DNA from 2 places in the Paenibacillus sp. FSL H8-0261 genome. Region 1 is predicted to be linked to the other one. Evidence: a T-box and tRNA genes for the amino acid it is inferred to sense, from the RefSeq annotation. Region 1 holds a T-box; the other holds one or more tRNA genes.

What was found. A T-box is a leader RNA that pairs with one kind of tRNA and senses whether it is charged. The one in region 1 lies ahead of ileS (isoleucine--tRNA ligase), so its partner is inferred to be a tRNA-Ile.
Region 2: it has a tRNA-Ile gene. The T-box ahead of ileS (isoleucine--tRNA ligase) is inferred to sense a tRNA for this amino acid. The anticodon was not compared.

What each region holds. Positions count from the first base shown of each region.
Region 1 covers NZ_CP150297.1:5,244,847-5,260,091, forward strand. The annotation lists gene carB (carbamoyl-phosphate synthase large subunit) at 1-672, opposite strand, end outside; gene carA (glutamine-hydrolyzing carbamoyl-phosphate synthase small subunit) at 674-1,852, opposite strand; gene MHI27_RS23405 (dihydroorotase) at 1,971-3,254, opposite strand; gene MHI27_RS23410 (aspartate carbamoyltransferase catalytic subunit) at 3,365-4,270, opposite strand; gene pyrR (bifunctional pyr operon transcriptional regulator/uracil phosphoribosyltransferase PyrR) at 4,275-4,838, opposite strand; gene MHI27_RS23420 (LL-diaminopimelate aminotransferase) at 5,465-6,718, opposite strand; gene MHI27_RS23425 (RluA family pseudouridine synthase) at 6,926-7,897, opposite strand; gene lspA (signal peptidase II) at 7,890-8,402, opposite strand; gene MHI27_RS23435 (TraR/DksA C4-type zinc finger protein) at 8,649-9,374, shown strand; gene MHI27_RS23440 (DUF5665 domain-containing protein) at 9,801-10,091, opposite strand; gene ileS (isoleucine--tRNA ligase) at 10,427-13,519, opposite strand; T-box leader at 13,908-14,182, opposite strand; gene MHI27_RS23450 (DivIVA domain-containing protein) at 14,424-14,936, opposite strand; gene MHI27_RS23455 (RNA-binding protein) at 15,164-15,245, opposite strand, start outside.
Region 2 covers NZ_CP150297.1:962,701-977,945, reverse strand. The annotation lists gene aroD (type I 3-dehydroquinate dehydratase) at 1-224, opposite strand, end outside; gene rbsK (ribokinase) at 221-1,147, opposite strand; gene glgP (alpha-glucan family phosphorylase) at 1,425-3,041, shown strand; gene katA (catalase KatA) at 3,291-4,748, shown strand; gene MHI27_RS04285 (sporulation protein Cse60) at 4,905-5,099, opposite strand; gene MHI27_RS04280 (GreA/GreB family elongation factor) at 5,494-5,949, shown strand; gene MHI27_RS04275 (YdeI/OmpD-associated family protein) at 6,051-6,515, opposite strand; tRNA gene MHI27_RS04270 (tRNA-Gly) at 6,619-6,689, opposite strand; tRNA gene MHI27_RS04265 (tRNA-Pro) at 6,702-6,775, opposite strand; tRNA gene MHI27_RS04260 (tRNA-Arg) at 6,806-6,882, opposite strand; tRNA gene MHI27_RS04255 (tRNA-Gly) at 6,891-6,965, opposite strand; tRNA gene MHI27_RS04250 (tRNA-Leu) at 6,972-7,055, opposite strand; tRNA gene MHI27_RS04245 (tRNA-Lys) at 7,071-7,146, opposite strand; tRNA gene MHI27_RS04240 (tRNA-Gln) at 7,154-7,228, opposite strand; tRNA gene MHI27_RS04235 (tRNA-Asp) at 7,245-7,322, opposite strand; tRNA gene MHI27_RS04230 (tRNA-Met) at 7,348-7,424, opposite strand; tRNA gene MHI27_RS04225 (tRNA-Met) at 7,497-7,573, opposite strand; tRNA gene MHI27_RS04220 (tRNA-Val) at 7,591-7,666, opposite strand; tRNA gene MHI27_RS04215 (tRNA-Glu) at 7,673-7,744, opposite strand; tRNA gene MHI27_RS04210 (tRNA-Ser) at 7,761-7,853, opposite strand; tRNA gene MHI27_RS04205 (tRNA-Asn) at 7,859-7,934, opposite strand; tRNA gene MHI27_RS04200 (tRNA-Ile) at 7,938-8,014, opposite strand; rRNA gene rrf (5S ribosomal RNA) at 8,073-8,189, opposite strand; rRNA gene MHI27_RS04190 (23S ribosomal RNA) at 8,263-11,190, opposite strand; rRNA gene MHI27_RS04185 (16S ribosomal RNA) at 11,455-13,012, opposite strand; gene MHI27_RS04180 (S-layer homology domain-containing protein) at 13,485-15,245, opposite strand, start outside.

The DNA.
Region 1 (15,245 bases):
GGCATCACGCATAACCTCGTATTCAACTTCCTTCATGCCGGCAATACTCTTCTCAACCAGACATTGTCCGATCGGGCTATAACGAATACCCGCTTTGACTGTTTCGCGCAGCTCTTCTTCGTTATCGCAGATCCCGCCGCCGGTTCCGCCGAGTGTATAAGCAGGGCGTACAATCAGTGGAAAACCAATTCCCTCAGCGAACTCCATAGCTTCTTCCAGCGTCGTAACGATGGTGCTATCAGGTACAGGTTGTTCCAATTCACGCATTAAATCACGGAACAAATCGCGATCTTCTGCTTTCTCGATGGAATCAAGCTGTGTACCGAGAAGCTTAACATTCTCTTGCTCAAGTACCCCTGCACGAGCCAATTCTACAGCCATATTTAGGCCAGTTTGACCGCCCAGCGTTGGAAGCAATCCATCTGGACGCTCCTGACGAATAATAGCAGTTACGAATTCAAGCGTAATAGGCTCGATGTATACTTTATCTGCAATATTAGTATCTGTCATAATTGTTGCTGGATTGCTGTTAATCAGTACGACTTCCACGCCTTCTTCTTTAAGGGCTTGGCAAGCCTGAGTTCCTGCGTAGTCAAACTCCGCTGCTTGACCAATGACGATCGGTCCGGAACCGATCACTAGTATTTTTTTAAGTTTATCGTTCTTTGGCATGTTATAGAGCTCCTTTCACGGCTTCAAGCTGTAAGTTAGTTTTTGGCGCCGTGATTCTGGCGTTTGCCGCAAGTTGTGCCTGACGTGAAACAACAGGTGTCTTTGCTTTATGATCGGCAATCAATTGGAGGAAGCGATCGAACAAGTAGCTGCTGTCATGAGGTCCTGGCGCCGCTTCTGGATGATATTGCACCGAAAATGCTGGGTAACGTGTATGTTTAATACCTTCAACAGTCTTATCATTATTATTAATGTGAGTAACTTCTAGTTCAGTGTTCTTCACAGATTCCTCATTCACGGTATAACCATGGTTCTGGGAAGTGATGAAGCAGCGTCCGCTTTCCAGTTCCTTCACAGGGTGATTCCCACCGCGGTGACCGAATTTCAGCTTCTCTGTATCCGCTCCACAAGCAAGTGCAAACAACTGATGACCAAGGCAGATGCCGAAGATCGGATATTCACCAAGCAATTCGGAAATCGTCTTGACAGCGTGAGGCACATCTTTCGGGTCCCCAGGGCCGTTGGACAGTAGGATACCATCTGGGTTCAGACGGCGAACTTCTTCCGCTTTTACATCATGTGGCACTACAACAACATCACAACCACGTTCGTTAAGCTCACGTAGGATACCAGCCTTCGCACCGTAATCCACAAGTACAATTCTTTCTTTGTTGCCTGGGCTGCTGTACGAACTTGCAGTTGATGTACGAGCTACCTGATTGCGCAATTCCTCAATCGTAGTATTCCCCATCATTTCCATCAGTTCCTCTACACGTTTGTTAGAGGTGGTCAGGATCGCTTTCATTGTTCCGTAGTGGCGAATAATCCGAGTCAACATCCGAGTATCAATCTCGCTGATCCCTGGAATATCGTATTCTTTCAACAAGTCGTCCACACTATATTCAGCACGCCAGTTACTAGGTACTTCTTCATGACGGCGCACTACAAAGCCGTGTACGAAAGGTCGAACAGATTCAAAGTCATCCCGAGTAATCCCGTAGTTCCCGATCAATGGGTAAGTCATTGTAACGATTTGTCCGCAATATGAAGGGTCAGACAGCACCTCTTGATATCCTGTAATTCCTGTATTAAAAACAACCTCGCCTGTCTTCTCGCCCTCAGCGCCAAATGCGGTACCTGTAAATAAAGTTCCGTCTTGCAGCAGCAATCTCGCCTGCATTCCATTCCACTCCTTCTTGTTTCTGTAGTCTAATGCTTATGCCTTACAAGCCTTCCGGAGTGAACGTGTACACAATCGCTGCATCCGTAAAGATCAGCAACTCCGCCCCACCAGTCCGCTAGTTTTTCTCAGTCCATACGGCTTTGCCGTCTACCCATGTCATTACTGGCCAGCCCTTAAGCTTCCAGCCACCGAAAGGAGTATTCCGTCCTTTACTTGCGAAAGATCCTGGGTCTACTTCTTTCTCCTGCTCCAAATCAATCAGTGTCAAATCTGCAGGAGCTCCGATATCCATCACACCGGTGTTCAGTCTGAATACCCGTGCAGGATCAGCTGTCATTCTTTGTACTAGTAAGGATAAATCCCATTTCCCTGTTGCTACAAACGCTGTGTATAGTAGCGGGAAAGCAGTTTCGAATCCAACGATACCAAAAGGTGCAAGTTGCATGCCTTTAGCCTTCTCTTCCTCACTATGCGGCGCATGATCCGTAACAATCATATCTAGTGTGCCGTCAAGCAAACCTTCGATACATGCTTCAACATCGCGGCGGGAGCGAAGCGGCGGGTTCATTTTCCAATTGGCATCAAGGCCTGGAATATCTTTTTCAGAGAGCAGCAAGTGATGCGGACACACTTCAGCAGTTACTTTAATGCCGATTTCTTTTGCTTGGCGAATCAGTCGCACCGATTGTTCAGTACTTACATGGCACACATGGTAATGAACGCCTGTCGCTTCAGCCAGCAAAATATCGCGTCCAACATGGATCGCTTCTGACTCATTTGGAATTCCTTTCAGGCCATGCTTTCTTGCGAACTCACCTTCGGCTACACAGCAGCCTTCAACCAGTGAATTATCCTCGCAGTGAGCAATGACTGGCATATCCAGTGCTGCGGCGATGTTCATAGCATCTTTCATCATTTGAGCACTTTGCACGCCCACGCCGTCATCGGTATAACCAATAGCTCCAGCTTCTTTAAGCGCTGCAAAATCAGTCAGCTCACGTCCGAGCTCATTTTTCGTAATGGCTGCATATGGAAGTACTTTAACAAGTCCTGCTTCACGTGCTTTGTCTTTGACAAATTGTACAATTTCCGGGGTATCTGTTACTGGACGGGTATTAGGCATACAAGCGATGGTTGTAAATCCGCCTTTGGCAGCCGAACGACTTCCGGTTTCCACTGTTTCCTTGTGTTCAAATCCCGGTTCGCGTAAGTGCACATGCATATCAATGAGTCCTGGAATGAGCAGCTTGCCTTCAGCATCAATGATCTCTCCAGCTTCTGGAGCAGCTTCATTTCCAGCGATTAAGGCCGAGATAACACCTTCTTCAAGTACAATATGTTTCCGCTCTAACAAGCCTTCCTTATTCAATACGCTGGCGTTTCTAATAATCACTGTCATGATTCTACCTTTACCCACAGATCCCGGCTGCGGGCCCTCTCGTTATTATATAATAAAAATTCATGTTTGTGTATATTTATTAGTCCTTATTCATCATCATTCTTTAAACTTTATAATAAAGCTCTTTCGAGAACTGCCATCCGAACCGGAACCCCATTAGACATTTGCGGGAAAATCCTTGATTGACTGCTCTCTACAACTGCATCATCAATCTCGACATTCCGGTTAACCGGAGCTGGGTGCATAATGATTGTATCTTTTGCGAGCTTAGCTGCGCGTTCTTCCGTTAAACCATAATGTCTGCGGTAATCTTCCGCGGAAAGTACGATGCCAGAAGAATGACGTTCCAGCTGCACACGAAGCATCATGACTACATCTGCTTTAAGAGCTTCTTCTATCGTTACATAAGGTGCGTATTCCATAAGCTCAGGAGCCTTCATATTCTCCGGTGCACAGAATTGCACTTTAGCCCCTAGCTTTGTAAGTCCCCACAGATTGGAGCGTGCTACCCGGCTATGCATGATGTCCCCGATAATAGAAACCGTGAGACCCTTTAAATCTCCAAACGTTTTGGTCATGGTGTAAAGATCAAGCAGCGCTTGTGTTGGATGTTCATTGTTGCCGTCACCCGCATTAATAAGCGGTATGGACACCTTCTCAGCTAACTGCTGCAGCACACCTGCAGGCTTCAAACGCACAACTCCGGCATCGATCCCCATCGATTCCAGTGTGCGTACTGTATCGTAGATCGACTCCCCTTTTTCTACACTAGAAGCTGCAGCCGTAAAATTCAGTACTTGTGCACCCAGTCGTTTCTCTGCCATTTCAAAGGAGAAACGAGTGCGTGTGCTGTTCTCAAAGAACATGTTAGAAATAAAATGCGAGTTCAAAATGGGAGTTAACTTCTCACTTTGATTGTCCCAGTATGCTGTTCTGTCCAGCAGCCCAGTGATTTCCGACCGGTCAAGCTCTTTTATTCCCAGCAGACTACGTTCCTTTACCTTGGTAAGTGTCATGATGTTATCGTTCCTCCCGGTTTGAAATAATGTAGACCTCGTCTTTGCCGTCGTATTCCTTCAGCGCCACTTCAATCTGCTCATGCTTTGAGGTAGGTACATTCTTACCGATGTAGTCTGGTCGGATCGGCAGCTCGCGGTGTCCACGGTCAGCCAGTACTGCCAGTTGAATCATTCGTGGGCGTCCGCAATCCATCAAAGCGTCCATCGCTGCGCGGATGGTGCGTCCGGTGTAAAGCACATCGTCGAACAAAATGACCTTCTTATCATGGATGCCATCACTGCCGGAAGTAATAATGACATTACTCTTCACTACTGCTTCACTGCCTCCTACTTCACGGTCATCCCGATAATGCGTGATGTCGAGTTCGCCGTAAGGAATCTCGACGCCTTCAATTTCCTTGATCCGCTCAGCGATGCGCTGTGCTAGGTATACGCCTCGTGTCCGGATACCGACCAGCAGACAATTCTCAATCCCTTTGTTCTTCTCCAAAATCTCATGAGCAATACGCGATAATGCCCGGCGGATCGCCGTTTCGTCCATAATTACATTTTTCTCAGTAACCATAATCTTGTCACCCTCCACTTGTTTCGCCTGTTCAAGTTCCTGGAAATCAAAAAACTCCTTGCCTATAACAGGCAAGGAGTGAAATCCGCAGATGAAGAAGATGGTGGCCGCGCGCATAAAAAGACAGTCCGGTGTATACACACGGATACCTTTCTAAGAGTCGCGAACCTCGATTCACGTTACCTTGCCAGCCTCACAGGACTGAATTAAAGGCGCTATTCATTTAATGAGAATTATGACAGAACAAACCCTGCATGTCAACATTATCTGCCTAAACTACAACACTTTCCAAGACTGCTTCTATTAACAACAAAAGGAAGGCGGTATTATGGGGAAAACCGGAAAACCTCCCTATAATTAGGCCACAATAATCATTATGATCAGGTTATGCGGAATTCCTCCCTATAAATTGAAGGATTTCCTTGAATACAATTAAATATGCTGATATAGAGGGGGGAATTCCCTATATTCTAGCGGATTGAAGCTAAAATACAAAATTAGAGGGAAGAATTCCCTATCTTACAGTAGCTCTATTCTACACTAGTCTAATCCACAGTAGACTAGCCATCACATAAAGAAAAACCACCCAAGGTTTCCCCTAGGCGGCTTCAATGTCTAACTAATGTTTAAAATTCAAACTCCACATCGCTTAAGCGTCTTTGGATTTCAGAGATGACACGTCTTTCTTCCTCTTCCCCTTTAGCAATAAAGGTAACAGAGAAACGTACAAACGGACCTGCATCATCCCAAGGCACGGTGGAGATTAGCTTCTCACGGATCAGGAATTGCGAGAAATCCTCACCGGATTCGAAACGGCGACCACCTTTGACACCCTTAGGTGCTGCAACATAAAGGAAGAAGGAGCCCTTTGGTTTCTCAGCTTGGAAGCCCAGGCTGTTCAGTGCATCTACCAACAGGTTGTGACGACGAGAATACTTGGCAGCAATCGCTTCAGTAATCTCTGGATGAGCAAGACCGTAAGCCGCAGCTTTTTGAATCGCGATAAATTGACCGGAATCATTATTATCCTTCACATCACTGAAGGCTTTAACTACTAGCGGATTACCGGCCACAAAACCGATTCTCCAGCCTGTCATATTGTAGGACTTGGACAAGGAATGCAGCTCTACGCCAACATCCTTAGCACCCGGAACTGACAAGAAGCTAAGCGGCTTCAAACCGTCATAGGTCAAGGCAGCATATGGTGCATCGTGGATAACGACTACATCATATTTTTTAGCCCATGCAACTACCTCAGCAAAAAACTCAGGAGTCGCACTAGCGCCCGTCGGATTGTTTGGATAGTTCAAGTAAAGAAGCTTGGCTTTATGAGCAACTTCTTCTGGAATTTCGTTCAGATCTGGAAGGAAGTTATTCTCCTTCTTCAGCTCTACTGTAAACACTTGTCCACCCAAGTATTTAGTGTGTGTACCCAGCACTGGATAACCCGGCACCGTCATGATCGTAATATCTCCTGGGTTAATGAAGCAAGAAGGCAACATCGCCAGTGCAGGCTTAGAACCGATCGAGTGAACTACCTCCGTAACGGGATCAATGCCTTCAACACGGAATACGTCCCGCAAATAATCAGCAGCAGCTGTCTTAAACTCAGCAATTCCATTGTCCGCATAACCACGGTTCTCTTCCTTAGCTGCTTCTTCAGCAAGCTTAGCCACGATACCTGCATCAGCCATCTCATCTGGCTCGCCTACGCCCATATCGATCAATTCAATATCAGGAAAATCCTGTTTTGCGGATGCTTTAGCACGTTTGATTTTCTCGAATTTATAAATCGAAGTGTCCTTGCCGTAGTTCGCACCGCCGATACGGTCTGCAAAATTAGTCTGAATGAAGCTGTCTTGGTATTGTTCAATACTCATACTTTCATCTCATCTCCTGGCTATCTATTCTAATTTTAGAAGAAACGGCTTCGCCGTCCCTTGGATGGCTTATGTTTCTAGAGATCCGTTTCTGTGATAAAAAATAAGGATAAAGAATAAGGCATAACCTTCTCTTTATCCTTATGTTATTAAATATGATGGAAAGCAGAGTTCAATACCATAGACTAATTATCACTTCATTTGTACTTATCTGCTGCGCAATGTGAACAGAACATCTTCCATGTCTTCCGGAATAGGTCTGCTGAATTCTTTATATTCACCTGTCGTAGGATGAATAAATCCAAGCACCGCCGCATGTAACGCCTGTCCATTCATAGCTGTTCCTTTACTGCGCCCATAAATCGGATCACCCACAAGCGGATGACCAATGAATTTCATATGCACTCTGATCTGATGCGTGCGGCCAGTCTCCAGCTGCAGCTCCAGTAGTGTACAGTCACCGAAACGTTCCATCACTGTAAAATGGGTCACAGATTTCTTGCTGTTCTTTTCCGTTACAGTGTATAGCTTGCGATCATGTGGATCTCTACCGATCGGAGCGTCAACCGTTCCTTTGTCATGCGACAAATTGCCGTGTACAACTGCTATATAGCGGCGTGTTACACTGTGCTCTTTAAGCTGTGCTGCGAGCGACGCGTGACTGGCATCATTTTTAGCCACCATAATAAGACCAGAGGTATCCTTATCAATACGGTGTACAATACCTGGACGAATCTCACCATTAATACCGGACAGATCCTTGCAGTGATACATCAGTGCATTTACCAAGGTGCCTGACGGGTGCCCGGCAGCCGGATGTACAACCATACCACGCGGCTTATTTATAACAATGACATCGCTGTCTTCGTATACAACTTCAAGTGGAATATTCTCTGGGATCAAGTCTGTAACTTCCGCTTCTGGTACGACAATGGAAACTTTATCGCCTTCTGAGAGCTTATAGTTAGCTTTAACCGGTGCCCCATTAACCGTAACATGGCCACCACTGATCCACAGCTGCACCTGAGAACGAGAAATATCCTCTTCCCAAGATTCCGTTATATATTTATCGATTCGCTCCCGCGCGTTCTCTGCTGAAACGGTCCACTCCGTGACGTCCCTCTCTTCTTCGCTCGTAGATGCCGCTTGGTGATTGACGTCTTTACTCAAATCATTCATTCCCTTCTTTTACTTCCTTTGCTTCTTTTACTTCTTTGATTTCCGTGATTTCTTCACCATTCTTAAGATCGCGGAAGGAGTCCAAAAGAATCAACCCAACCCCAATGACGATACATGAATCCGCAACGTTAAAAATCGGGAAGCTATAGCTTCCAAAATTAAACAGAAGGAAATCGACAACCTCACCACTGATCATCCGGTCTAGGAAGTTACCTATCGCTCCACCCAGAACAAGTCCAAGGGCGACCGATAGCATCTTCCGCGAATGTCTAGTTTTGTTCAAGTACCAAACGATACCTGCAACCACTACAACCGTAACTAAAAAGAAGAACCATTGCTGACCTTGTAGAATCCCAAAAGCAGCCCCGCGATTACGATGTGAGGTAATTAGGAAGAAATTCCCGATCACCGGAATCTGTTCTCCAAGTTCAAGACGTGTGGCAATGAGATACTTCGTTCCCTGATCCACCAAAAATACAATAAGAGCAATCAAATAGTACACCACAGAAGTTGTCACTCCGTTCTTATTTTTCCCGCCAAATGCGGTACGAATACTGTTATAAGACTTGTATATTGTAGCACAGCCCTTAGAAGATCGTCTATTGCGTGACACCTCTCGGGCGCTTAATCTTGGGGACTATTTTCCATCGCTAAAATAACGCCTCTCAGGTCAACCTAACAAAGAACCATCCGGTGCAAATCGGTTTGTCGGAAGGATTCTTAAAAAAGTACAGAAAGGAGCTTACTCATCATGACGCACCTGACAGTACAGCAGCTCTCAGAGCTACGCGCCCGATTAGAAAAAGACCGTGATACTATTCAGCACAGGCTTCAGAATAATGAAAATTACGGCTTACAGGAATCCATGCGGGATGGCACCGGAGAACTTTCCGAGAATGACAACCATCCTGGCGATGCAGCCACCGATTTGTATAACCGCTCCATGGATATTTCACTGCTAGAGCGGGACGAGCATGAGCTGGATGATATTGAAGCTGCTCTCAACGCTATGGATGAAGGCACCTATGGGATATGTAAAGCTAGCGGTAAACCGATCCCTTTTGAGCGTCTATCCGCTATTCCCTCCACGCTTTATTGTAAAGAGCATGCCCCACGTCAAAATGCACCTTTTACTCGGCCCATTGAAGAAGAATTTTTGTCTCCTCCATTTGGGCGTACGAGTCTCGATGAACGAGAGGATCAAAACGGCTTTGACGGTGAGGATGCCTGGCAGATTGTAGAAAGCTATGGCAACTCCGATTCCCCCGCCATGGCGGAGGGCAGCAACATTGACTCCTATAATGATATGGAGATTGAAGCCGATGAGCTTGAAGGCTGCGTAGAGCCTTGGGAGAACTTTATCGCCACCGATATTACAGGCAACAATGTAGTTGTAGTACCGGGACGTAGCTACGAGCGTTACAAGGATAGTGGCGAGGGAAGTTACATGCTTGATCCGCTCGAAGGCGAGGAGTAAAAGCATCGTCCCCACAAAAAAATGAACAGCGTGCGGTTCCAGTTTCATCGTGGAATGGCCCGCTGTTTTTTTATTTTTTTCAGCTCTACTTCATTTTGTTAAGAAAATGTTCAGATTCAGCTGGTAAACTGATCTAACGATGCTGAAATCGACATACAAGGAGTGTAACGTAAGTGAATCACGACTATTTTAAAAATGTACAACAACTTAGTCATGAAGATGACCGACGATATTTATTATTAATGAGAGGCTTACGCATCATACACGAGGAAAAAAAGCAGCGCTGCCCTCTCCAAAGAATAAAAAAGGAAAGGTACGGACTGGGGAGAAACATAGAAGCCCAAGGTTGGATAAATCCACCAAAGAAGATTGACCGAACCCTAATCCCTTCAACAAACCAAATAAAAACGGCTTCGCCTTAACAAGCTATTTGAATTCCAGCTGACGTTGTACAATTCGTACAATATCCGCAATATAATCTCCGATGATCGGTAGATTCAAGGCTCCAAGAACCTGAAGAACATAGATGATCGTTGCCGCAAAAAAAGTAAAGCCAAGCGCGATCCCTACTCCACGAGCCGCTCCATATAAAATATTTTTCCAAATTAGAGTCCAAGGTGAATATAACAGCTCCGTATACTGATAAATTCGTGATTTCTCTAAGATATGGGCCCATTCAAAGGTTAATCGATACATTGTATTCATTTTTTCTTCCAGTGGAATGTCTTCTGGATTGCGATGATCTGCTGTTAAACGCTCAGGGTTTTCCTCAGGAATAACCTTTTTCTCCGCTCCCTTATCTGGGCTGTTCTTGTTGCCGGATGTCTTGACGGAGATTCTGTTCTTCTGATCCTCCACAGCCACAGCTCCTCTCATACGTCTATATTCGCCACAAAGTAAACGAGCCCGGTCAAAGAGAATACATCTCCTTGAGCACGAGGCTCGTTATTTTCGCGGGCGAAATATAAAGACTATATTTCCCGCATAAACAGAAGTTCTCTGTTTACACTTGTGCCGCTAGTATATGCTGTTTTGGGACAGGTAATGCAGATTTACACTTCAATATGGATACCGATGGATTTACCACCGACATCTACCGTTTCAAAAGCGTGTTCTCCGCCAAAATCAACCGTAGTCACAAGTACATTGTCTCGCAATACATTCTCAAAGGCTGTAACTGCTGCTTTAAGCTCATCGTCTACACTCAGCGTGAGTGCGATCCGTTTCTCGATCGGCAGATCCAAACGTTTACGGTAATCTTGAACCGCACGAATGATCTCACGAACCCAGCCTTCTTGTTCAAGCTCAGGTGTGATTTCGGTATTGAGCGCAACCGTAATTCCATATCCGGAAGCTGCGGCGAAACCTGCTTTAGCTTCTTTTTCAACGAGTAGCTCTTCAGAAGTGATCACCAGTTCTTCTCCCTCTGGCGTCGCAATCGCGATTGAGCCATCTTGCACCGCTTTGCGGGTAGAGTCACTGTCCAAAGCTTTTAGGAAGCCTTGCAGGAAGCCGACGTTTTTACCGTATTTTTTACCGGCAACTTTAAGATTCAGCTTGAGTGTGAAGTCAACAAATCCACTATCGCTAGTCTCTAGCACGATGTTCTTGATGTTGATCTCGTCTTTGATGATCTCTTCATACTCAGCCAAATGGAAGTCACGGTTCATCGAAACGATCAGCTCAGACAGCGGTTGACGATTCTTAATGCCTGTTTCGTTACGCACGTTACGCGCCAGCTCAACGATTTGTCTCGCACTTTCCATATCCTCTTCCAGCTCTTTATCGATCAAGCTCTCATCAGCAACCGGATAATCTGCTAAATGCACACTTTCTCCGCCGCCAAGGTTCGTGAAGATATCTTCAGACAACATCGGTGTAAATGGAGCCATCAAAGACGCTGTCTTCAAAAGCACATGGGTCAGTGTACGGTAAGCATCCAGCTTATCTTCACCTAGACCACTACCCCAGAAACGGTCACGGGAACGACGGATATACCAGTTGCTCAGCTCATCTATAAAGTTCTCAATGCCTTTGGATGTATTCACGAAGTCATTTACTGCAAGTCCTTTGTCTACCAAAAGAATCAAGCTGTTCAGACGGGACAAAATCCAGCGGTCCAGCTTATGTTCCGATACTTTAAAAGGATGATCGGCAGGATCATAACCATCGATGCCTGCATAAAGCGTCAAGAACGCATGCGTATTCACCAGTGTATCTACAACTTTGGATTTGGTTTCCCCTACAAGGCCACGAGAGAAACGTTTGTTATTCCACGGTGCACTATCGGATAGAATCGCCCAACGGAAAGCATCCGTGCCGTAATCGTTCATGATATCCCAAGGATCAATAACATTGCCTTTTGATTTGGACATTTTTTGACCATTCTCATCAAGGATATGACCGTGAGCAATAACAGCTTTATATGGAGCTTTACCTTTAAACAAGGTAGATACAGCTAGTAAGCTGTAGAACCATCCACGTGTCTGGTCGATCCCTTCACAGATCATATCCGCTGGATATTGATCATTCAGCTTATCCTCGTTCTCAAATGGATAATGACTTTGCGCAAATGGCATCGAACCACTATCGAACCAAACATCGATAACTTCTGGTGTGCGAACCATCTCTGCCCCTTCGCTGAAAGGACTGCGTAGCTTGATCTTATCTACAAAAGGCTTATGCAGCTCGATATCCTCAGGTACATCGCCAATCGCCATCGCTCTCAGTTCTTCAATGCTGTGTGGAGCGAACTCTTTGCCCGTTTCTTGACATACCCAAACATTAAGCGGCGTGCCCCAGTAACGATTACGGCTGATATTCCAGTCTACCAGTTCATCCAGGAACTTCCCGAAACGGCCTTCACGTACATGATCAGGATACCAATCTACACTGTTGTTGTTAGCAATCAGCTGATCTTTGATCGCTGTAGTGTTGATGAACCAGCTGTCTGTTGCGTAGTACAAGAGTGGTGTATCACAACGCCAGCAGAACGGATAGCTGTGCTCGTATTTTTCTTTACCGTAAAGCAGTCCTTTTTCAGACAAAGCTTTAACGATATCCAAATCGCAATCTTTCACGAAGCGTCCAGCAAAATCAGACACTACATCCGTATACTTACCGGAATTATCAACCACGTTCACGAAGCTGATGCCGTTCTCGCGGCAAGTCTTGTAGTCATCTTCACCATGCGCCGGTGCCATGTGTACGATCCCTGTACCACTGGAATCTGTAACGAAGGAAGCACCTACAATGACATTGCTTTTCTCTGCCTTGATGTATCCGAATGGAGGAGCGTAGGTTTTGCCGATAAACTCGGAACCTTTATGTGTAGAAAGGACTGTGTGCTCGCCTTTCATTACTTCCTCTACCAAATTTTTGGCAACAATGTAGATACCGTCTTCTTGTTGTACACGTACATAATCCATGTCAGGGTTCATGGCTAACGCCATATGTGCTGGCAGCGTCCAAGGTGTAGTCGTCCAAGCTAGTACGTAGTCTCCACTGTCATCCAGTTTGAACTTTGCAGTCGCACTGAGATCCTTGACGGTCTTGTAGCCTTGGGCTACTTCATGGGAGCTTAGGGTAGTCTGACAGCTTGGGCAGTAAGGACTAACCCGATGTCCGCGGTAGAGCAACCCTTTGTCATGCACAGTAGCCAAGATGTTCCACACGCTCTCGATATACGTGTTATCCAAAGTTACGTAAGGATTATCTAGATCCGTCCAGTATCCGATACCCTCTGTAAACTCGCGCCATTGCTTCTCATAACCGAAGACGCTGTCTTTACATTCCTGAATGAATTTTTCTACGCCATATTCCTCGATCTCTTGTTTTCCGGAGATGCCAAGCTTCTTTTGTACGCCTAGTTCTACTGGCAAACCGTGTGTATCCCAGCCCGCTTTACGTACCACGCGGTAACCTTTCATCGTTTGGTAACGACCGATGAAATCCTTGATTACACGGCCCAGCACGTGCCCGATATGCGGTGCACCATTCGCTGTTGGAGGACCTTCGTAAAATACATAGTTCGGACGTCCTTCACGATTCTCCATGGATTTACGGAACGTATTTTCGTCGCTCCATTTCTTCAATATGCGGACATCTCTTGCCCGTGCTTTTTCTTTGACATCTACTTTTTGCATGTGATGGTCAATCCTTTCATGGTTTAGTCTTTAAAGCTCTTTTCGATCCTTGGGCAGTCTGGTTCAGCTGGCCGCATTCAGCTCTTGCCTTCGGTACCCGAGCCGCGATCCCGCAGGGCAGCACTGGCTCGGGGTGCCACTGGGACCGGCGAGTGAAACGCCGGTCTGCTCTAGCAGTGAAGGCCCCGCAGGCGAACCCGCCAGGGGAGCCTAAGAAGGGCCGCTCCTTCAGCCACATGAGTCCGTTCGCTTCCACCACCGTACCCGTTTGCACGAGGCTTTACATTGCGGGTGTCCAGAGGGCGGCAGCCCTTTGGGGTCCCCCTTAGAAAGGGGGATTTAGGGGGATGGACACCCCGGAACAACAAAATAAGCGTCATCCCACCCCCAAAGGGGCGAGACAACGCTCGCGATACCACCCTAATTCTGCGCATGAGCACATCCTTAAGGGGAGTGTATTCAGCACAATCTCAGTCCTGCGCGTAAATCTCATGCACAGGTCCGGTGTAACGTCCGGCGGACGGCTAAGCTTACGCACGATCAACGCTTCAGCTTAACTTCTAGGGGAAGATCTTCCGGCAGGGTTCGAACAATCGGCTCTCAGCAATCGCCGACTCTCTGGAGAACGTTACCTTGTCGTACTTGTCCCGTCATCGAATACATATAAACATTATACAGATATGTTCTATTTATAGACTTTTTAAGTCTAAATGTCAACAACCGCTAGCCAAATCCGCAATTAGGAGTATACCTGTGCAGGCGGAATACTTTATTATGATCGATTTTAGCGGAAAATAAAAATAGAGGGAATAACTCCCTCTATTTAGCCGATTATAGCATGAAATTATAAATTAGAGGGAATTCCCCCCTATAAATTCAAGCAGCATTCATTCATCATAATGCATTAGATACGATGTAGAACATCATCCTTAAAGGTTACGTTCTCGCTTGCCTCACGACTCTCCAAGGCATTCCAGTCATCCTGTGACAACAGCTCGAGCTGTGCTTCCACCAATGTGCGGAAACGAGTGCGATAGATCGAAGCTTGCTTACGCAATTCTTCAGTCTCAATAGCAACCTTACGGGATTTGGATAACGCTTCGTTAATAATCCGATCCGCGTTCTTTTCCGCTTCCTTGATAATGAGCTGCGATTCCTTCTTGGAGTTGTTCTTCACATCATCCGCCGCTTCCTGAGCGACTAAGATCGTTTTCGATAAACTCTCTTCAATATTCACAAAATGATCTAAACGCTCTTGAATGGACAGAAGCTGATTCTGCAGCTCTTTGTTCTCACGGATGACACTTTCGTAATCCTTAATTACTTGATCCAGAAATTCGTTGACCTCGTCCTCATCATAACCGCGAAGTCTCCGAGAGAACTCCTTGTTATGTATATCGAGCGGTGTTAATGGCATGCTGTGCACCTCCTAGAAATTTCGGACCTTCTAAGTCTCTGAACCATACCTGCGCAGCAGACAAAGAAGAAAGACTGTACTTCAAGTAAAGGCAGAGGATGTATCGACGTTCCAACTGCCATTCATGGTTCGCCTCTTTTATAAAATATCGGCGTCCTGCTTTAAAAATGTTTGATTCCCTCGAAATAATCAATTTCGACAAGTAAAGCCGGATTCCTGCAAGGGATTCACACAAATTTACCAACCTGAACACGGTATCGGCCCTTTTTCGTCAAACTACCAACCTCTAGAACCTTGAATCGACCAAAT
Region 2 (15,245 bases), 2.6 Mb from region 1:
TCCGGAATGATCGCGTGAATATCACTTAACGCTGACTTCACTGCTTCTAAATCCTCCACTTTTTCAAAAAAATCCGTACGCCACTCCACCAAATCAGGATTTAGCTCTTTTAAGGCTTCAGCTTCCTGCTTCAGTTCAGTAAGGGTAGCACCAATTAACGGGACGCATATTTTAGGTATTCCTTCACCGATCACTACATTTTTAACGATTAATGTTCTGCTCATGATTTTAGCTCCTTATCATCCGATACATGCTTTATAAAATTTTCAACCTCAGGCAAATACGGCAGTGACGGTATTGCACCTGCTTTCCCAACAGCCAAAGCACCGACAGCATTCGCGAAGCGTAACGCTTCCTCCAATGACTTACCTGAGACTAACTGCTGTGCGAGTGCACCATTAAAGGAATCTCCCGCAGCAACTGTATCTATTGCCTTTACCGGGAACCCAGGAACTAACTTGGTCCCCTCAGCATTAACTAACAATGTGCCTTTAGCACCTAAAGTTACAATAACGTTCTTAACACCCTTTTGTAGCAAAATACGGGCAGCCTGCTCAGCCGTCTCTATACTATCGACAGTCATCCCAGCTAGAATTCCTGCTTCCGTCTCATTTGGCGTCAAATAGGTTACTTGACTTAACATCTCATCCTTAAGCCTTCTGGCTGGTGCAGGATTTAAAATGATTGGAATCCCATAACCATGGGCAATAGCAACAGCCTGTTCGGTCATTGCTAAATCCATTTCAAGCTGTAGCACGATTAACTTAGCTTGTTGAATTACAGGCGCCAACATCTGAATATCTTCCGCAGAAAGCTCCATATTCGCCCCAGAAACAACTATAATACGATTCTCTCCATCTTCTTCAATAACGATTGAAGCTACACCTGTTGCCTCCGTTTCACTCACTGAGATATGTTCTATATGAATACCTTCTTGCTTAATAATCTCCAGCATTTCGCTTCCAAAGGTATCTTTTCCGACGCTGCCGATCATACTAACCTCAGCACCCAGACGTGCTGCGGCAACGGCTTGATTCGCTCCTTTTCCACCGGGAGATAGAGCAAATGCTTGTCCCATAAGCGTTTCTCCTGCATTCGGTGCCCGGTTCGTACGTACTACCATATCCATATTTAAGCTTCCAATCACAACTATACCCAACTTAAACACCACCAATAATTATTTCTTCAATCTCTTTATCTTAGGGTCTTCCCTTCACTTTATCAATCACTTCCGTTGATTTTGCCCCTAATTGGCTATTTTCACCAAATTGACGTTATGCTTTTGTAGATAAAGTGTGCTAGAATGATGGTGCAATCGCTTCCACAACGATTGTTGACTGTTTTTTGAGCAAACGTTTGCATCGTAGATAATGCCAGCAGCTTTACTGCAATTCAATCTAATCCGCGATTAGGAGGCTTATCAAGTGAACGAACAAAAATTACCATCAGTAGCTTATTTCAGTATGGAGTACGGGTTACATTCTGATTTTAAAATGTATGCCGGAGGGCTTGGAATTCTCGCCGGAGACTACATTAAGGGAGCTAAAGACATCAATGCTCCTATCATCCCTATCGGGCTGAAGTGGAAACAAGGTTATACGGATCAAAAAATTGATGCGAACGGTAATCCATACGACTCCTATCACAATTATGTTTATGATTTTCTTGAAGATACAGGGGTGAAGGTAACCGTAAAAGTCAGAAAGACCGATGTGGTGTGCAAAGTATGGAAGACTGATTATTTTGGCAACAGCATGTTGTATTTACTGGATACGGATATCCCCGAGAATAATGATGCATGGATTACTGGACAATTGTACGGCTGGTTCGGTGAGGAACGGATCGCTCAAGAGATCGTACTCGGGATCGGCGGAGTAAAAGCTATGCGTGCTCTGGGCATTCCGATTGATGTCTATCATTTCAATGAAGGCCATGCAGCCTTAGCAGCCATCGAGCTCATTCGTGAAAAGATGTCCGGAGGCAGCACCTTTGAGGAAGCTTGGAAAGCTACTCGGGAAGAGGTTGTCTTCACTACACATACGCCGATAAAAGAAGGCAACGAAACCCATCCACTCGACCGCCTAGAGTATATGAGTGCATTCAATGGCTTAACCCGCGACCAGATGGAGCGTATCGGTGGCGAGCCGTTCAACATGACGGTTGCCGGTCTGCGACTCTCCCGTATTTCTAATGCAGTGGCTCAGCTTCATGCGGATACAGCCAATAAGATGTGGAAAGAGGTTGCCGGAAGATCGGACATCATTGGCATTACTAATGCCATTCATACCCCTACCTGGGTAGATGAAAGAATGACACAAGCCTATGAACAAAATGGAGATTTATGGGCAGTGCATAAGGAAATTAAGGGTGAACTGATTGATTTCATCAAAGAACGGTCCGGCATTAGTCTAAATGCTGACAATCTACTCATTGGCTTCTCACGCAGAGCTGCTCCTTATAAACGCAGTGACCTGATCTTCTCGCAGCCGGAAATTATTGAGCCTTATCTGGAGTCCGGCAAAATACAAATCGTCTTCTCTGGCAAAGCCCATCCACTCGATGATAACGGCAAAAAAATCGTCAGCAATTTAGTGGCGATGATGAAAAAATATCCGAAGAGTGTTGTCTTCTTGGAGAATTACGATATGACTATCGGCGCACAGCTGACACGCGGTTCTGATATTTGGCTCAACAATCCGCGTAGACCACTGGAAGCAAGTGGTACCTCCGGGATGAAGGCAGCCATGAACGGCGTATTGAACTGCTCTATTCTAGATGGCTGGTGGCCGGAAGCCTGTATAGATGGCGAGAATGGCTGGCAGATCGGAGACGGCTTCGAGACTACTGACTTCGAGGTTCTGGATAAGCATGATAGTGATGCGCTATACGATACCCTATTGAATCGAGTACTCCCAACCTATTATGAGAATCGTGAACAGTGGGTACAAATGATGAAGAAGAGTATCGAAACCACTCGCACCGAATTTGCCACCAAAAGAATGCTGGATGAATACTATAACAGAATGTACATTAAAAACTAAGTACAGAAAACGGATATTCCTATATCAAAATAGAACAGCGCACCCTCCAGTGATGGTAGAGGTGCGCTGTTTCTTTTTTAACTCTGCTTAGTAATTAATCACTCTATCTATCATATATATTGAATGGGACGACGATTACCACATACTGTAATGTGTCAATTATTCAAAAAGTGTTGCATTTTCCCCAAAAAACATTAATATAGAACTTATACTAAATCTAAAATCAAATCTTACGAGGTGATTCTATTAATGAGCTCCAATAATAATAATCTTACGACCAGCTGGGGTGCTCCAGTAGGCGACAATCAAAATTCAATGACAGCCGGTGATCGTGGTCCTACTTTGCTGCAAGATGTCCATCTGCTTGAAAAATTAGCCCACTTTAACAGAGAACGTGTTCCTGAACGTGTCGTTCATGCTAAGGGTGCTGGCGCTCATGGGTTTTTTGAGGTCACTCAGGAATTAACTCAATATACAAAAGCTAATTTTTTATCTGAGGTAGGCAAGCGTACCCCACTGTTCATCCGTTTCTCAACGGTAGCTGGGGAGCTAGGTTCTGCTGATACTGTAAGAGACCCACGTGGTTTTGCTGTGAAGTTCTATACCGAAGAAGGAAACTATGATCTCGTAGGTAACAATACACCTGTATTCTTCGTTCGTGATGCAATCAAGTTCCCCGACTTTATTCATACACAGAAGCGTGATCCACAGACACACTTAAAGAACCCTAATGCAGTTTGGGACTTCTGGTCTTTATCGCCGGAATCTCTACATCAGGTTACGATTTTGATGTCAGATCGCGGAATCCCAGCTACGTTGAGACATATGCACGGGTTCGGAAGCCACACCTTCAAATGGGTAAATGCCGAAGGCAATGCCGTCTGGGTGAAATATCATTTCAAAACAGAACAAGGCATTAAGAACCTTGCTCCAGATCTTGCCGCCAAAATAGCTGGGGAGAACCCAGATTATCATACAGAAGACTTGTTCAATGCTATTGATAAAGGAGATTTCCCAGCTTGGAAGCTCTACGTGCAGATTATGCCGATCGAAGATGCGAACACTTACCGCTTTGATCCATTCGATGTAACCAAAGTATGGTCGCAAAAAGATTATCCATTAATTGAGGTTGGCCGCATGGTACTGGATCGCAATCCAGAGAACTATTTCGCGGAAGTAGAGCAAGTTACGTTCTCTCCTGGCTCGTTCGTCCCTGGTATTGAAGTTTCTCCTGATAAATTGCTACAGGGTCGACTGTTTGCTTACGGCGATGCTCACCGTCACCGTGTAGGTCCCAACCATAACAGCCTGCCTATCAACCGACCAAAAGTAGAAGTGAAGAACTATCAACGTGACGGTGGCATGGCACTCGGTAACAATGGCGGATCTGGTGCCTATTACGAACCTAACAGCTTAGGCGGACCTAAAGAAGCACCACAGTACAAAACATCACCTTTCGAAGTATCTGGAAATGCCGACAGTGTCTCCTATAATAGTGATGACCATTATACACAACCTGGTGACTTGTATCGCCTGATGAGTGAAGAAGAACGTACCCGTCTTGTTCAAAATATCGTAGGCGCTATGACACCAGTTGAAAGTAACGATATTAAACTTCGTCAAATTGTTCATTTCTATAAAGCTGATCCGGAATTGGGACAGCGTGTTGCATCCAGCTTAGGATTATCCGTTCCAGACGGAATATAAGACTGTAATTGCACTTATACAAACAAAGAGGACCTTTACCCGTAAATGGGAAAGGTCCTCTTTTTTCATAAGAAAAGCTAAAACATATAATATATAAGAACGATCACGATGCATAGCGTGGAGACAACAGATAAGCACGAAAAAAAAGTATTCCAGTTATTGCCCTTCATTTGTCTTATACACGACCAGTATACTGCTTCTTTGATGCTCTGCCCCATCACGTGAAGATTTAACTACCGAACCGTAACAGATATTCACAACCTGTTCCTCACGCAGCCCTGCCAAGAACTCATTAGCCTTATTCTCAGCATACGAATTATCAGCATCTACAAACTCTTTTACTTGAATCATCCTGATCTCTCCTTTAATAAATTATAGTTACTTTTTATGTCTAGATTCTATAGGTGAACTCAACGAAATGTACATAGCGTATCACTCCCCTGGTAACATTTAATGTAAAATTATCTTCGAAATATAGTATAGGCACTCCGCAGTTTTCTACGAAATGCCTATAACATCAGCCTATCATAGCACCCAACTATACAATAGTCAAACGTTTTAAATACAATATTTAGTAAGAATTTATTGCCTTTGCAAAATGGATTGGATTTACATATAGAAGCTGTTATACTGATCAGAAGGTTCCCTCTAGGGGACCTCTATTTGTATAGGAGGGATTTTAATATGGCAACGCGTCATAACAAATTTGCAAAGAATGTGCTACTTAGAGGGGGTGAAATCTACTATGAACCATAGTCTAATTTATGAAGGCTCAAGGACACAACTGGTCCAGCAGCTTATTTATTTTGATGAGGAAAAAATCGCATTTCTAAATCAGTATTTCCCGGAACGAAGCAAACAAAGAAGTAATGCTGAAACGCTGTTGTCCCGTTATTGCTCCGAGCTGGAACAATTACTTTCCCGTTTCAATGGTGAAGAATTGAATTCACTCGTATTGATTGGAAGTCAGCTTCAGCTACGCTACTTAGACGACAATACTACAGATACCTACACCATCGTATTTCCAAACCAGGCAGAACCCAATGATAACAAGATTTCAATGTTCTCGCCTATTGGCATGCAGCTGCTGTTAGCTCAGATCGGCAGTACATGTCAGCTAGCTATTCCTTCAGGTGAGTTATCAGTAAAAATCGAAAGTATTAAGTTTGTGAATTGTGGTGAGGTGGCCGTTCTTATTTAAGCCCACTCGCACATATCACCAACATTAACAGCGTCCCTTTCCAATCTTATGGAAGAGGACGCTGTTCATCTATTCAGCCTGCTAAGCACTTCTTCATACTTTTATTTGAGCCTCAATCCTTCAGCCAGTTTACTGACTGATTTTTCGATACGAGATGCTCTGGTTTTAGGTCTTTTCGCCGCTTCGATCCAAGATACATATTCCTTCTGATAAGAATAAGCCAGACCGTTATAATAAGCTTCTGCCTGCTCATGGATACTCAACGCATCAAGGAAATCCTCTGGGGCTTCTACCTCCCGTAATTGATGATCTTTTTCCATCGTCACATGCACAATATCACCAGGTTGAGCTTTGGCTAGATCCCGTAGTTCCTTCTTTACCACCATAAAATGCTTTCCGTTTCCATGGGGCATAAGCGTTCCTCTATAGGGGATTCCATTTACACTTCCTTTTACCTGTATTCTGGACTTTGTTTCAAATATTTGTTCGGCATCAAAAGGGACGTTAAGATAAGTCCAGCTCCCACTTGCATCAGGTCGCACTAATTTAGCTTCAAATTCAAACATTGCTACCTCCTCAACTAAAAGCTCTAAGTTCTATTGTATCCATATGAATGTAACTATACAAAAAAAACACCTGCCTATAATAGACAGATGTTTCTTAATTATAAGCGGGTGATGGGAATCGAACCCACGCTATCAGCTTGGAAGGCTGAAGTTCTACCATTGAACTACACCCGCAAAGGTATAAAATCGGGATGACACGATTTGAACATGCGACCCCCTGGTCCCAAACCAGGTGCTCTACCAAGCTGAGCTACATCCCGTCAAAACATGTAATTACTTAGTAATAAAAATGGCGCGCCCTGAGAGATTCGAACTCCCGGCCTTTTGATTCGTAGTCAAACGCTCTATCCAGCTGAGCTAAGGGCGCAAAAATTATGGAGCGGAAGACGGGAATCGAACCCGCGACCCTCGCCTTGGCAAGGCGATGCTCTACCGCTGAGCCACTTCCGCAAAATATGGTGCGCGTGAAGGGACTTGAACCCCCACGTCGTGAAACGCCAGATCCTAAGTCTGGTGCGTCTGCCATTCCGCCACACGCGCACACTTTAAAAATAATGGTGAGCCATGAAGGACTCGAACCTTCGACACCCTGATTAAAAGTCAGGTGCTCTACCAACTGAGCTAATGGCTCTCATAAATGGCTGGGGATATAGGATTTGAACCTATGCATGACGGAGTCAAAGTCCGTTGCCTTACCGCTTGGCTAATCCCCAACAATAATTAACTAAATGGCGGAACCGACGAGATTCGAACTCGCGATCTCCTGCGTGACAGGCAGGCATGTTAGGCCAACTACACCACGGTTCCATAGACATAATGCATAAGAGTAAATTGGTTGCGGGGGCAGGATTTGAACCTGCGGCCTTCGGGTTATGAGCCCGACGAGCTACCGGGCTGCTCCACCCCGCGTCATTTAATAATTATATACTATTCATTTACACTACGCCAGCTAGTCCCAAAACATCATGCTTAAGGAAAATTTGGTTGCGGGGGCAGGATTTGAACCTGCGGCCTTCGGGTTATGAGCCCGACGAGCTACCGGGCTGCTCCACCCCGCGTCGTTCTTAAATGAATATGGTGGAGGCTGAGGGGATCGAACCCCCGACCCTCTGCTTGTAAGGCAGATGCTCTCCCAGCTGAGCTAAGCCTCCATGTTATGACCCGTATGGGATTCGAACCCATGTTACCTCCGTGAAAGGGAGGTGTCTTAACCCCTTGACCAACGGGCCATGCTAATAAACTTTATGGCGGAGAGAGAGGGATTCGAACCCTCGAGACGCTTGTGGCGCCTACACGATTTCCAATCGTGCTCCTTCGGCCAAACTCGGACACCTCTCCATAAATGGCTCCCCGAACAGGACTCGAACCTGTGACAACTCGATTAACAGTCGAGTGCTCTACCAACTGAGCTATCAGGGAATATGGTGGGCCTTAGTGGACTCGAACCACCGACCTCACCCTTATCAGGGGTGCGCTCTAACCAGCTGAGCTAAAGGCCCTTTTTAAGACACATCAATATTAAGGGCAAAAAAAATACCACGGGTAATGTGGTTGTCCGCTTGGCGACGTCCTACTCTCCCAGGACCCTTCGGTCCAAGTACCATCGGCGCTGGAGGGCTTAACGGTCGTGTTCGGGATGGGTACGTGTGGAACCCCTCCGCTATCGCCACCAAACGGGCATTTACATCGTAAATGCTCAGGCTTGATGCCTGAAAACTGAATCCGAATTGAATTTGCGTCTTAAGTATAGGATAAGCCCTCGACCGATTAGTATTGGTCAGCTCCATGCATTACTGCACTTCCACCTCCAACCTATCTACCTCGTCGTCTTCAAGGGGTCTTACTAATTGGGAAATCTCATCTTGAGGGGGCTTCACGCTTAGATGCTTTCAGCGCTTATCCCGTCCGTACGTAGCTACCCAGCCATGCTTCTGGCGAAACAACTGGTGCACCAGCGGTACGTCCATCCCGGTCCTCTCGTACTAAGGACAGCTCCTCTCAAATTTCCTGCGCCCACGACAGATAGGGACCGAACTGTCTCACGACGTTCTGAACCCAGCTCGCGTACCGCTTTAATGGGCGAACAGCCCAACCCTTGGGACCTACTTCAGCCCCAGGATGCGATGAGCCGACATCGAGGTGCCAAACCTCCCCGTCGATGTGGACTCTTGGGGGAGATAAGCCTGTTATCCCCAGGGTAGCTTTTATCCGTTGAGCGATGGCCCTTCCATGCGGTACCACCGGATCACTAAGTCCGACTTTCGTCCCTGCTCGACTTGTAGGTCTCGCAGTCAAGCTCCCTTATGCCTTTGCACTCTTCGAATGATTTCCAACCATTCTGAGGGAACCTTGGAACGCCTCCGTTACTCTTTAGGAGGCGACCGCCCCAGTCAAACTGCCCGCCTGACACGGTCCCCGTACCCGATTAGGGTACTAGGTTAGAACCTAGATACGATCAGGGTGGTATCCCAACGGCGCCTCCACCGAAGCTTGCGCTCCGATTTCTACGGCTCCCACCTATCCTGTACAGATCGTACCCAAATTCAATATCAAGCTGCAGTAAAGCTCCATGGGGTCTTTCCGTCTTGTCGCGGGTAACCTGCATCTTCACAGGTATTAAAATTTCACCGGATCTCTCGTTGAGACAGCGCCCAAGTCGTTACGCCATTCGTGCGGGTCAGAATTTACCTGACAAGGAATTTCGCTACCTTAGGACCGTTATAGTTACGGCCGCCGTTTACTGGGGCTTCGGTTCATAGCTTCGGGTTACCCCTAACCACTCCCCTTAACCTTCCAGCACCGGGCAGGCGTCAGCCCGTATACTTCGCCTTGCGGCTTCGCACAGACCTGTGTTTTTGCTAAACAGTCGCTTGGGCCTTTTCACTGCGGCCCCCTCGTGCTATTCACACTACCGGGGCACCCCTTCTCCCGAAGTTACGGGGTCATTTTGCCGAGTTCCTTAACGAGAGTTCTTCCGCGCGCCTTAGAATTCTCTTCTCGCCTACCTGTGTCGGTTTGCGGTACGGGCACCTTCTCCTGGCTAGAGGCTTTTCTTGGCAGTGTGAGATCATGACCTTCGCTACTATAATTTTCGCTCCCCATCACAGCCCAGCCTTAATGATGTGCGGATTTGCCTACACATCAGCCTCACTGCTTAGACGGACATATCCATCAGTCCGCGTCACTACCCTCCTGCGTCACCCCATCGCTCATAGCGGATTACGGTGGTACAGTAATTTCAAACTGTTGTCCTTCGACTACGCCTTTCGGCCTCGCCTTAGGTCCCGACTTACCCTGAGCGGACGAGCCTTCCTCAGGAAACCTTGGGCTTTCGGCGGATCAGATTCTCACTGATCTTTTCGTTACTCATACCGGCATTCTCACTTGTATGCTGTCCAGCGCTCCTTACGGTACACCTTCAACCCACATACAACGCTCCCCTACCCCAGATACATACGTATCTAGCCATAGCTTCGGTGGTGTGTTTAGCCCCGTTACATTTTCGGCGCAGAGTCACTCGACCAGTGAGCTATTACGCACTCTTTCAATGGTGGCTGCTTCTAAGCCAACATCCTGGTTGTCTGTGCAACTCCACATCCTTTCCCACTTAACACACACTTGGGGACCTTAGCTGATGGTCTGGGCTGTTTCCCTTTTGACAATGGATCTTAGCACTCACTGTCTGACTCCCGGCAATAAGTATATGGCATTCGGAGTTTGACTGAGCTTGGTAATCCTTGCGGACCCCGCACCCAATCAGTGCTCTACCTCCACTACTCTTATACCGAGGCTAGCCCTAAAGCTATTTCGGGGAGAACCAGCTATCTCCGAGTTCGATTGGAATTTCTCCGCTACCCCCACCTCATCCCCGCATTTTTCAACATGCGTGGGTTCGGGCCTCCAGTGCGTGTTACCGCACCTTCACCCTGGACAGGGGTAGATCACACGGTTTCGGGTCTACGTCCACATACTGAGTCGCCCTATTCAGACTCGCTTTCGCTGCGGCTCCGTCTTCTCGACTTAACCTTGCATGTTAAACGTAACTCGCCGGTTCATTCTACAAAAGGCACGCCATCACCCATTAATAGGGCTCTGACTTTTTGTAAGCACACGGTTTCAGGTTCTATTTCACTCCCCTTCCGGGGTGCTTTTCACCTTTCCCTCACGGTACTGTTTCACTATCGGTCGCCAGGTAGTATTTAGCCTTAGCAGATGGTCCTGCTGGATTCATACGGGGTTTCACGTGCCCCGCACTACTCGGGATCCGTCTCGGAGAGAACACAGTTTAGGCTACAGGGCTTTTACCTCTATCGCGGGCCTTTCCAGACCTCTTCGCCTACCATATTCCTTTGTAACTCCATGTGAGACGTCCCACAACCCCTAAGAGCAAGCTCTTAGGTTTAGGCTGTTCCGCGTTCGCTCGCCGCTACTGACGGAATCACTATTGTTTTCTCTTCCTCAGGGTACTTAGATGTTTCAGTTCCCCTGGTCTGCCTCTACATCTCCTATGTGTTCAGAGATGAGTAACTGCGAATTACCACAGCTGGGTTTCCCCATTCGGACACCCCCGGATCAAAGCTTGCTTACAGCTCCCCGAGGCAGTTTCGTTGTTCGCCACGTCCTTCGTCGGCTCCTGGCGCCTAGGCATCCTCCGTGTGCTCTTATTAGCTTAACCTTCGCTCCGATGTTTCGCTTGTTCGCACAATTGAAAATCTTCGCTTCCAGCTAATAACTAACGTACTTGTTTACACAAGTTTTAGCTAAAAGATGTTCTAAAACGCAAATTCGTTTCGGTATCCAGTTTTCAAGGATCAAGTTTAAAGATGAGAGCTTAAACTCTCAAAACTGAGCAACGAGTGAGTAACAGGCCTAAACCTGAGATTGTGGAAGTTTAACTTCCGATTTGAATGTCTTCATTGCAGAAGACGATTCTCCATAGAAAGGAGGTGATCCAGCCGCACCTTCCGATACGGCTACCTTGTTACGACTTCACCCCAATCATCTACCCCACCTTCGGCGGCTGGCTCCCTTGCGGGTTACCCCACCGACTTCGGGTGTTGTAAACTCTCGTGGTGTGACGGGCGGTGTGTACAAGACCCGGGAACGTATTCACCGCGGCATGCTGATCCGCGATTACTAGCAATTCCGACTTCATGCAGGCGAGTTGCAGCCTGCAATCCGAACTGAGACCGGCTTTGATGGGATTGGCTTCACCTCGCGGTTTCGCTTCCCGTTGTACCGGCCATTGTAGTACGTGTGTAGCCCAGGTCATAAGGGGCATGATGATTTGACGTCATCCCCACCTTCCTCCGGTTTGTCACCGGCAGTCACTCTAGAGTGCCCAGCCTTACCTGCTGGCAACTAAAGTTAAGGGTTGCGCTCGTTGCGGGACTTAACCCAACATCTCACGACACGAGCTGACGACAACCATGCACCACCTGTCTCCTCTGTCCCGAAGGCCGCCACTATCTCTAGTGGATTCAGAGGGATGTCAAGACCTGGTAAGGTTCTTCGCGTTGCTTCGAATTAAACCACATACTCCACTGCTTGTGCGGGTCCCCGTCAATTCCTTTGAGTTTCAGTCTTGCGACCGTACTCCCCAGGCGGAGTGCTTACTGTGTTAACTTCGGCACCAAGGGTATCGAAACCCCTAACACCTAGCACTCATCGTTTACGGCGTGGACTACCAGGGTATCTAATCCTGTTTGCTCCCCACGCTTTCGCGCCTCAGCGTCAGTTACAGCCCAGAAAGTCGCCTTCGCCACTGGTGTTCCTCCACATATCTACGCATTTCACCGCTACACGTGGAATTCCACTTTCCTCTTCTGTACTCAAGTCACCCAGTTTCCAGTGCGACCTCAGGTTGAGCCCAAGGTTTAAACACCAGACTTAAATGACCGCCTGCGCGCGCTTTACGCCCAATAATTCCGGACAACGCTTGCCCCCTACGTATTACCGCGGCTGCTGGCACGTAGTTAGCCGGGGCTTTCTTCTCAGGTACCGTCACTCCGATAGCAGTTACTCTACCGGACGTTCTTCCCTGGCAACAGAGCTTTACGATCCGAAAACCTTCATCACTCACGCGGCGTTGCTCCGTCAGACTTTCGTCCATTGCGGAAGATTCCCTACTGCTGCCTCCCGTAGGAGTCTGGGCCGTGTCTCAGTCCCAGTGTGGCCGTTCACCCTCTCAGGTCGGCTACGCATCGTCGCCTTGGTGGGCCGTTACCCCACCAACTAGCTAATGCGCCGCAGGCCCATCCCCCAGTGACAGATTGCTCCGTCTTTCATTCTTTCTTCAGGAGAAAAAAGAAATTATCCGGTATTAGCTACCGTTTCCGGTAGTTATCCCAGTCTAAGGGGCAGGTTGCCTACGTGTTACTCACCCGTCCGCCGCTAAGTTATTTTGAAAGCAAGCTTTCAAAATAACCCCGCTCGACTTGCATGTATTAGGCACGCCGCCAGCGTTCGTCCTGAGCCAGGATCAAACTCTCCAATTAGTATTGAAAAGAGCGATATGCTCATTTTGAAACATCTGACGAGAAAATTAATTCTCTAATTTTGGATATCACTTTCGTGATTTCCTACTCACTCGTTGTTCAGTTTTCAAAGATCAAGTTCTCGTTGGCGCCGTTTAATGTCTCAGCAGCAACTCTTATACTATATCATGTTCGGCTATTTAATGTCAAGCTCTTTTTTTAACTTCTTTTTCGAGCTCGGCATGTGTATTTCTTGGCCGGAATTAGAATATATCATGTATAGAGATTCATTGCAAGCATTTTTTTAAAATTCATATTATTTTGTATTCTGTTACTTCTTCATCATAATAGTCCACTTCCTTAGTGATATTTTCCGGCAAAGTGATGGCCTCTTATACAAAAAGCATTAAACACAAAAGAGCCCCAGCAGATAAGCTGAGACCCCTTTGTTAGATACAAGCTAAGCTTGAGTTCAATTCACGCAGATAATAGATTACTTCTGCCCTTTTTCTAATAATGCAAGGATTATGGTAACCGCCTCTGCTCTTGTTGCCTTCTGGTTAGGTGCAAATTTATTCTGCCCTACACCATTCACAAGGCCTGATTTCACTGCTGCTGCAATATATGGCACTGCCCATGCTGGTACATCCTTAGCATCATTGAAGGTTAATGTCGCTTTAGGATCTACCGTAATACCAAGAGCACGAACAACCATAACTGCTAATTCTGTACGTGTTAGCTCCTGTGTAGGACGGAATGTTCCATCATCATAGCCACTGATAATTTGCAGAGATACAGCCTGTGCCACAAAAGACTTAGCCCATGCTGGAATCTTCGCAGAATCCTTAAAGCTTGAAGTGTCACCATTCTCCGGCAAATGTAATGCACGTGCCAGCATTGTGATAAATTCAACCCGATTTACTTTCTGATTCGGACGGAAAGTATCATCCGGATAACCACTAACGAAGCCAGCTGCTACTGCTTTCTCGATAACAGCAGTCGCCCAGTGATTGCTAGTATCCGTTAAAAATGGCTTACTAACTGGCGTCGCAGTTGGTGAAGGCGCCGTTGTCGGTGCTGGTGTAGCTGTTGGCGCTACTGTTGGTGTTGGTGTTGCTGTCGGTTTTGTCGTTGGTGCTGTTGTTGGCGCTGTCGTTGGTGCTGTTGTCGGCTCTGTTGTTGGTGTTGGTGTTGGTGTTGGTGTTGGTGTTGGTGTTGGTGTTGGTGTTGGTGTTGGTGTTGGTGTTGGTGTAACTCCACCATTCTCATCGCCCTTAACAATACCGAACTCTTCAAGAACATATGGTCTAGCCTCATTAACATTCTGATCAATCTCATAAGATACAGCTGTCAGCTTCCCTGCATCTACAGTGATACCAACAAAGGTCTGAACTTGACCGCGCATTGGACGCGTAGCATCACTTGGGTCCGCTCCGTATTTAGCTGCTGTATTCTCATTGGCTACTTCAAAGAGATTATAGTAAGCATCTCCCAATTCTTTCTTCATGTTCTTATAGTAAACCTTCGCTCCTGCCGTAGCTGGAATCAGATAGATTGTTCCATCTGGGTTTACTGTGTACTCTACCGTTTGACCATTGAAGCTTTCCTTGATTTTCACTGTGTCTGCTGCAGTTCCGTCGGCCTTGATTGGCTTCGTCCGTGCATAAATATGGTCGTGGCCTTGAAGAACCAAGTCAATGCCCAGTTCAGCCATCATTGGAGCGACTTTCGCTCTTTCTCCATTAGCGCCCATAATATCTTTGTCAGTAGCATGGTTAGAGGTTGTATATGGTCCTTTATGCATAGCGACGATAATCCACTTCGCTCCAGCAACCTTCGCTGCTTTTACATCGGCCTTCATCCAATCCAACTGTGCTTTGCTGAAGTTAGCATATTCATCCGAATTCTCATTCGTGTTCAAGACTACAAAGTGCGCATTGCTGTAATCATAGGAATAGTATGCTCCTGTTTCTGTTGGTGAGCCTGCGGCTTCCTTAATATTGTAGTGCTCATAGAAGGCATTCGCTTTATCCTCATGGTTCCCCGCAACTGGAACAATAGTCGTATTGAGCAAGGTTTCCTGCGAATGGCCAAGCAACCAATTCCATTGTGATTCGTTGGTTCCAGTATCTACGATATCTCCGTTAATCGCCACAAACTCAGCATTCGGGAATGTCGTAAGTGCTTTTGCCATCGTTTCTCCAGAAAGAATAGCCTCATCTTCGGTCTTAGCTTGTGTGTCCGCCAGATCGAT